Linked DNA regions of Leptothrix cholodnii SP-6. The protein of the gene in region 1 binds, or shares a complex with, the protein of each later gene. Links are inferred from orthologs where the notes say so. Each region holds a gene or a part of one and is shown on either strand. Other genes may lie near its edges.

The links. The genes of interacting proteins can lie anywhere in the genome.
Region 2: the proteins of smc (region 1) and LCHO_RS13815 are in contact, whole or in part, in a crystal structure (PDB 3ZGX), measured with the Bacillus subtilis proteins. The link is inferred for Leptothrix cholodnii SP-6 from one-to-one orthologs.

The regions. Positions count from the first base shown.
Region 1 is NC_010524.1:2,741,547-2,746,344, reverse strand. What follows is about bases 364-4,460. They hold smc (chromosome segregation protein SMC), read left to right. Parts: upstream 364-747; coding sequence 748-4,260; downstream 4,261-4,460. Other genes in these bases: LCHO_RS12550 (cell division protein ZipA C-terminal FtsZ-binding domain-containing protein), read left to right, coding at 4,319-4,460; dapC (succinyldiaminopimelate transaminase), read right to left, coding at 364-687. Also shown: more of dapC, read right to left, coding at 1-363; more of LCHO_RS12550, read left to right, coding at 4,461-4,798. UniProt on the Bacillus subtilis protein: Required for chromosome condensation and partitioning.
Region 2 is NC_010524.1:3,040,898-3,044,162, forward strand. Bases 1-2,915 are described here. They hold LCHO_RS13815 (segregation and condensation protein A), read left to right. Parts: upstream 1-959; coding sequence 960-1,871; downstream 1,872-2,915. Other genes in these bases: LCHO_RS13805 (SulP family inorganic anion transporter), read left to right, coding at 1-720; LCHO_RS13810 (DUF3460 family protein), read left to right, coding at 763-963; LCHO_RS13820 (putative bifunctional diguanylate cyclase/phosphodiesterase), read left to right, coding at 2,206-2,915. In the rest of the region: more of LCHO_RS13820, read left to right, coding at 2,916-3,265. UniProt on the Bacillus subtilis protein: Participates in chromosomal partition during cell division. May act via the formation of a condensin-like complex containing Smc and ScpB that pull DNA away from mid-cell into both cell halves.

The DNA of each region.
Region 1 (4,798 bases):
CTGCGCGGCCTGCAGCGCGCCCAGCGGGGGCTCGTCGCGGAACCAGATCTCCGAATAGCACTCGTCGGACGCGATCACGAAGCCGTGCCGGTCGCTCAGCTCGAACAGCCGCGCCCACTCGTCGAGCGGCACCACCGCGCCGGCCGGGTTGCCGGGCGAGCAGACGTACAGCAGCTGGGTGCGGGCCCAGGTGGCCTCGTCGATCTGGTTCCAGTCGGCGGCGAAGTTGCGCGCCGGGTCGCTGTTGGCGAACACCGGCGTGGCGCCGCCCAGGTAGGCCGCGCCCTCGTAGATCTGATAGAACGGATTCGGGCAGACCACCACCGGGCCGCCGCGATCGGCGTCGCGGGTCGGGTCGATCACGGTCTGCGCCAGCGCGAACAGCGCCTCGCGCGAGCCGTTGACCGGCAGCACCTCGGTGGCCGGATTGACGCTGACGCCGTAGCGGCGTTGCACCCAGGCGGCGCAGGCGGCGCGCATCTCGGGCAGGCCGGCGGTGGCGGGGTAGGCGGCCAGGCCGGCGAGCGTGGCGCTGAGTCTGTCCTTCAGGAACTGCGGCGTGGCGTGCTTGGGCTCGCCGATGCCCAGGCTGACCGGTCGCAGGGCCGGATTCGGCACGATGTCTTGCATGAGCGCGCGCAACCGCTCGAACGGATACGGCTGCAGGCGTGAGAGGAGCGGATTCATGGGCCGGCATTATCGGCGCGGGGGGCGCCGCTATCATCGCGCCCGCCTTTCCCGAGCCCTATGCGACTGAATTCGATCAAGCTTTCCGGCTTCAAGTCCTTTGCCGAGCCCACCCATTTCCAGCTGCCCGGCCAACTGGTCGGCGTGGTCGGCCCGAACGGCTGCGGCAAGTCCAACATCATGGACGCGGTGCGCTGGGTGCTGGGCGAGAGCAAGGCCAGCGAGCTGCGCGGCGAGTCGATGCAGGACGTCATCTTCAACGGCAGCGGCAACCGCAAGCCGGCCAGCCGTGCCAGCGTCGAGCTGATCTTCGACAACGCCAGCGCGCGCGCCGGCGGCCAGTGGAACCAGTTCACCGAGATCGCCGTCAAGCGCGTGCTCACCCGCGACGGCACCAGCAGCTACTACATCAACAACCAGCCGGTGCGCCGGCGCGACGTGCAGGACGTCTTCCTCGGCACCGGCCTGGGGCCGCGCGCCTACGCCATCATCGGCCAGGGCACCATCAGCCGCATCATCGAATCGCGCCCCGAGGAGCTGCGGCTGTTCCTCGAAGAGGCCGCCGGTGTCTCCAAGTACAAGGAGCGTCGCCGCGAGACCGAGAACCGCCTGAAGGACACGCGCGAGAACCTGACCCGCGTCGACGACATCCTGCGCGAGCTCAACAGCAACCTCGAGCGCCTGGAGGCGCAGGCCGCGGTGGCGCAGCGTTACCGCGGACTGCAGGACGCCGGCACGCTCAAGCTGCACCAGCTCTGGTTCCTGAAACACCGCGACGCCACCTCCGAGCAGGACCGCGTGCGCGAGGCGGTGCTGACCGCCACCAACGCGCTCGAATCGCGCCTGGCCGAGCTGCGCCACGTCGAGGCCGAGCTGGAGGAAGTGCGCCAGCAGCATTTCGGCGCCAACGACGAGCTGCACGCCGCCCAGGGCGCGCTGGCCGAGGTGTCGATGGAGGTGAGCCGGCTCGAGGAGCGCATCCGCCATGTCGTCGAAGGCCGTGCCCGCGCGCAGCAGCGCCTGGCCGACAGCCAGGCCCAGAACGCGCAGTGGACGCAGCGCCGCGAGCAGGCCGAGACCGAGCTGGAGACGCTGGCCGACCAGATCGCCGCCGCCGAGGAGCAGGGCGAGGTGCTCGCCGCCCAGGCCGAAGACCAGGCGATGGCCTTGCCCGGTTTCGAGGACGCCGTGCGCGCCGCCACGAACACCGCCAACCAGCAGCGCGCCCGCGCCGCCGAGGTGCAGCAGCAGATCCAGCTGCTGGCCGCGCAGTCGCGCAACCTCGACGAGCGCCGGCGCGAGCTCAACCAGCGCCGCGACCGCCTGGCCGGCGAGCGCCGCGGTCTGGTCGCGCCCGATCTCGATCACCTGGCCGGCTTGCGCGCCCAGCTCGAACAGGCGCAGGAACAGCAGGCGCTGGCCGACGAGCAGCTGCAGGAGCTGGCCGCCGAAGTGCCCACGCTCGACGAGCAGCGCCGCCACCAGCAGAACCTCGTCAACAGCGAATCGGCGCGCGCGGCTGCGGTCAAGGCCCGGCTCGAGGCGCTGCGGGCGCTGCAGGAGAAGGTGCAGACCGAAGGCAAGCTCAAGCCCTGGCTGGCCAAGCACGGCCTCGACGGCCTGGCCGGTCTGTGGACGCGCATCCACATCGAGACCGGCTGGGAGACCGCGCTCGAGGCGGTGCTGCGCGAGCGCATCGGCGCGCTTGCCGTCGGCCGCATCGAGACCGTGCGGGCTTTCGAGCTCGATCCGCCGCCGGCCAAGCTGGCCTTCTACACGGCGCCGCTGTCGGCCATCGCCAACAGCCACCAGACGCTGCCGCGGCTGTCGGACCTGCTGCGCCTGGCCGACCCGGGCCTGAAGGCGCTGCTCAACGACTGGCTCGAAGGTGTCTACACCGCCGCCAGCCTGGACGAGGCGCTCGCCAATCGCCAGCGCCTGACGCACGGCGAAGTGATCATGACCGCCGCGGGCCACGCGGTGAGCCAGTTCGCGGTGAGCTTTTACGCCCCCGACGCCGAGCAGGCCGGCATGCTGGCGCGCGCCCAGGAGATCGAGAACCTCGAGCTCGAAGGTCGCGCCCAGGCGCTGCTGTCCGACGAGGCGCGCAGCGCGCTGGTGCGCGCCGAAGCCCAGTACACCGACGCCGCGATGCGCCTGGCGCGCGTGCGACGCGAGGCGCAGGAGGCTCAGACCCGCGCGCACCAGCTGCAGGTCGACGTGCTGCGCCTGGCCCAGCAGGCCGAGCAGGCGACCCAGCGGCGCGACCAGCTCGACGCCGAGCTGCACGAGATCGACGCCAACCTCGAAGAAAACGAGGAGCGCCGCATGACCGGCGAGGCGCGTTTCGAGGAGCTCGACATCGCGCTGGGCACCGAACAGGAGCGCCACGCCGAGCTGGAAGAAGCGGTGATCGCCGCCGATCGCCGCCTGTCCGACGCCCGCGAGAAGCTGCGCAGCCTGGAGCGCGCGGCGCAGGAGGCGCAGTTCTCGGCCCGCGCGCTGGCGGCGCGGCGCGGCGAGCTGCAGCGCAGCATCGAGACCGCGGTGGCGCAGCAGCACGCCAACGCGCACGCCGCCGCGCAGATCGAGGACGAACTCGCCCGCTTCGACGACGCCGCGGCCGAGGGCGGCCTGCAGGAGGCGCTGGCGCTGCGGCTCGAACGCGAGCAGGTGCTGGGCGCTGCGCGCAGCCGCTACGACGACCTGTCGGCGCAACTGCGTCGCGCCGACGAGCAGCGCCTGGCCTTCGAGCGCAGCCTGCAGCCGCTGCGCGACGAGATCACCCGCCTGCAGCTCGAAGAGCAGGCCGCGCACCTGGGCGGCGCGCAGTTCATGGAGCAGCTGCAGGCCGCCGAGGTCGACCTGGCGATGCTCGCCGCCGGCATCGAGGCCGACGCCGTCAAGCTCTACGGCCTGCAGACCGAGATCGACCGCATCAACCGCGAGATCGCCGCGCTCGGCGCCGTCAACCTGGCCGCGCTCGACGAGCTGAAGGCGGCGAGCGAGCGCAAGGGTTTTCTCGACGCCCAGAACGACGACCTGACGCGCGCGATGAACACGCTCGAGGACGCGATCCGCAAGATCGACATCGAGACCCGCGACCTGCTCAAGGGCACCTTCGACCAGGTCAACGAAGGTTTCGGCCAGATGTTCCCGAGCCTGTTCGGCGGTGGCCAGGCCCGGCTGGTGATGACCGGCGACGAGATCCTGGATGCCGGCGTGCAGGTGATGGCGCAGCCGCCGGGCAAGAAGAACAGCACCATCCACCTGCTGTCGGGTGGCGAGAAGGCGCTGACCGCGATCGCGCTGGTGTTCGCGATCTTCCTGCTCAACCCGGCGCCGTTCTGCCTGCTCGATGAAGTGGACGCGCCGCTGGACGACGCCAACACCGAGCGCTACGCCAAGCTGGTCGAGAAGATGTCCGCCGGCACGCAGTTCCTGTTCATCTCGCACAACAAGATCGCGATGGAAATGGCCCAGCAGCTGATCGGCGTGACGATGCAGGAACAGGGCGTGTCGCGCATCGTGGCGGTCGACATGGACTCGGCGCTGTCGATGGCTGAGGCATGATGACGGCCGTTCAAGAACACCCACACGTCCCGGAGCGAGCTCAGGAAATGGCAGCGCGATGAACTCTCTGCAACTCTGGCTGGCGGTGCTCGGCGGCGTGGTGCTGGCGGCGCTGCTGGCACACAGCGCTTGGCAGACCCGGCGTGCCGGCGGCGTGCGCCGCAGCAGCCCCGCACCGGCGCAGCCGCATCAGCCGCCGCGTGAACCGAGCTTCGACGATCCGATGGCGCCGGCCGGCGAGGCCGATGGCATCGCCGCACGCATGGCCGCCGACAGCGGCAGCGGCGTGCCGGGCGAATCGCAGCGCATCGACCCGGTGATCCACCTGCCGGTGCGCCGGCCGATCTACTCGCCGCGGGTCGACGCGCTGATCGACGGCATCGCCAACCTCGCGCTCGAGGGCAATGTCTCGGGCGAGACCGTGCTGCTGCACCTGCCGCCGAGCCGGCGCGCCGGCGGCAAGCCGTTCACCATCGAGGGCCGCCACTCGCTCACCGGCGAGTGGGAGCTGCCGGTGCTCAACACCTGGTACAGCGAG
Region 2 (3,265 bases), 300 kb from region 1 along the record:
CTGCTGCTGGTGGTGCTGGTGGCCGCGCCGCTGGCGCTGCACGTGCCGCTGGCGGCGCTGGCCGGCATCCTGCTTTTCGTGGCCTGGAACATGGGCGAGTGGCGCGAGTTCGCCCGCCTCAAGCAGTTCAACATGCCCTACCGCACGGTGCTGGTCGGCACCTTCGTGCTGACGGTGGTGTTCGACCTGACGGTGGCGGTCGAGGTCGGCCTGATCCTGGCGTGCGGCTTCTTCATCTGGCGCATGGGCCAGCTCTTCAGCGTGCAGCGCCTGGGCGAACACCCGCAGGCCGGCGCGATGGTGGCCGCGGTCGACGACGACGACGCATCGCCGAGCCCGACCCCCGTGCCGCCCGTGCCGCAAGCCTTGCCCGACGGCGTCGAGGTGCGCGAGCTCTACGGCGCGCTGTTCTTCGGCGCGGTCGGCAAGATCGAGGGCCTGGCCGAGCAGCTGCCCGCGTCGACCCGGCTGCTGGTGCTCGAGATGCACCGGCTGATCTGGATGGACACCTCGGGGCTCGATGCGCTCGAGCAACTGCACCGCCAGCTGCACCGACAGGGCATCGCGCTGCGCCTGGCGGCCGCGCATGCGCAGCCGCTGTCGCTGCTGCGGCGCTCGGGTTTTGCCGATCAGCTGGGCGTGCACGGCATCGCCGCGACCCTGGCCGAGGCACTGGCCGAACCGCCGTCGGCAGACGCTGCTGCACAGCACAAGCCGTAAAATCGCCTTCAGTTCCGAATCACTCCCACCGCACCCACCGCCATGCCGCTCTTCTGGAAACCCTACAAGTCCGACGCCACCCAGTTCATCGAGAGCCTCAAGCAGAAGGATCCGCAGCTCGAGGCCCGTCAGCGCGAAGGCCGCAACCTGCTGTGGGATCGCCCGATCGACCACACCGCCGAGTCCGACTTCAAGCAGGCGCGCGTCGACCAGCAGCCTTACGTCTACCAGACCAAGGCTTGAGCAAGCCGGCCACGCGGGCCCGGGCCGACAAGCCGGGCCCGGAGACGCCGCTGCCTGCGGCGAGCGTCGACGGCACCAGCCCGGTGGTCGACAACGTGGCGGTGGCCACGCTCTACGGCGAGCCGCTGTTCGCGCTGCCGCAAGACCTCTACATCCCGCCCGATGCGCTCGAGGTCTTTCTCGAGACCTTCCAGGGCCCGCTCGACCTGCTGCTCTACCTGATCCGCAGGCAGAACTTCAACATCCTCGACATCCCGATGGCGGATGTGACGCGGCAGTACCTCGCCTACGTCGAGCAGATCCGCGACCGCAACCTCGAGCTCGCCGCCGAGTACCTGCTGATGGCGGCGATGCTGATCGAGATCAAGTCGCGCATGCTGCTGCCCCCGAAGCGGGCCGAGGGCGGCGACGAAGCCGAAGACCCGCGTGCCGAACTGGTGCGCCGGCTGCTCGAATACGAACGCATCAAGCTCGGCGCCGCGCATCTCGACGCGCTGCCGGTGCTGGGCCGCGACTTCCTGCGCGCGCAGGTCATGATCGAGCAGGCGCTGGCGCCGAGCTTTCCCGAGGTCAGCCTGATCGACCTGCGCGACGCCTGGGCCGACGTGCTCAAGCGCGCCCGGCTCACCCAGCACCACCACATCAGCCGCGAACACCTGTCGGTGCGCGAGCACATGACACAGCTGCTGCGGCGCCTGCAGGGCCGGCGCTTCGTCGAGTTCCACGAACTCTTCGAGCTGAACTCCAGCCAGCCGGTGCGGGTGGTCACCTTCATCGCGATGCTCGAACTGGCACGCGAACGACTGCTCGAGATCACCCAGGCCGAGGCATTCGCGCCGATCTACGTGCGCCTGGCGTATCAGGTCAAGGAAACCGGCAACAACGCGGAATCCGACCTCGAGGCGTAGCGCCGGAGCGACACCCGTCGGTGCGTGACCGGTCACGCACCGACGCGCTCATGAACGCATCAGCTGCGATTAATGCCCATAGTCAGCATTTGTGTTAATTGCGACAACAATTTGCAAATCAGGCAGCGATTTGCCATTTTGGGCGATTAACCTCGTCGACATGACAACAGTCTGACGGACACGGTGGCGCTCGCCGCCCGACGCAACCACAAGAATGGCCAAGCCCAGCCCCGCCGCCTGCGATGCCTGCACCGCTGCGGACTGCAGCAGTCGACACGGCGGCTCCCGTGCCCGGACAGCGTCGCATGCCCGCGGCTCCCGAGGCTGGCTCAGCGTGCAGCCCTGGTGGATGGCCACCGCGCTGGTCGCCCTGCTGATCGGGCTGGTCGACCCGCTGCTGCACCGCATCGAGTTCATCAGCTACGACATGTTGATGGAGCTGCCGGGCGTGCTGCTGCGAGGTGCCGGCGACGCGCGGCACCCACCGTCCGGGCGCCTGGACCCCGCGCGGCTGATACAGCCCCTGAACGAGTCGATCTGCCACGCGGTCAACCTGCTGCCGCTGCTGCTGCTGGCCCTGCTGCAGCAATGCCGGCCGCGGCGCTTTCACGTCCACGGCCTCTGGCTGCTGCCGTTGCCGATGCTGGTGACCGGGCTGGCGCTGGCGCTCTGGCAGCTCTGGATACCGACTGTCGGCCTGAGCATCGGGCTGGTCACGGGCTGGCTGCTGACACGCAACCAGGAGCTGCGCAGCGCGCGCATGGCGCTGCAGCACGAGCGCGGTCAGGCCGACGCCACGCTGCAGGCGATCACCGACAGCGTCATCACGGTCGACACCGGCGCTCGGGTGCAGTACCTCAACCCGAGCGCCGAACGACTGGCCGGTCACAGTCTGGCCGAGGCCCGCGGCCATGCCGTCGGCACGCTGTTCCAGTGGGACGAGCCGGACGCGCAGACACTCGAGCAGGCGCTGGCCGAATGCCTGCAGGAACGCCGCGTCGTGCAGGTCGGCTTGGCGCTGCGACTGAAGGCGCCGCAGGGCGAGCGCCAGGTGCAGATCATCGCCAGCCCGGTGTTCGAGCGCCAGATCGAATCCGGCCTGTCCGGCGATCGGCTCGACCGTCCGCTGCGCAGGGCGCCGGCCGATCACGACCGCGACCGCGTCACCGGGGCCGTGCTGGCGCTGAGCGATGTCACCGAGGCCCTGCGTGCGGCCGACAAGCTGCAGCACGAGGCCACCCACGACGCCCTCACCGGCCTGCCCAACCGGGCCTTGCTGAGCGACCGCCTGCAGCACGCCGTGCTCGGCGCGCAGGCCGGCCAGCGCAGCGTGGCGGTGCTGTTCATCGACCTCGATCGTTTCAAGCGCATCAACGACAGCCTCGGCCACCGCC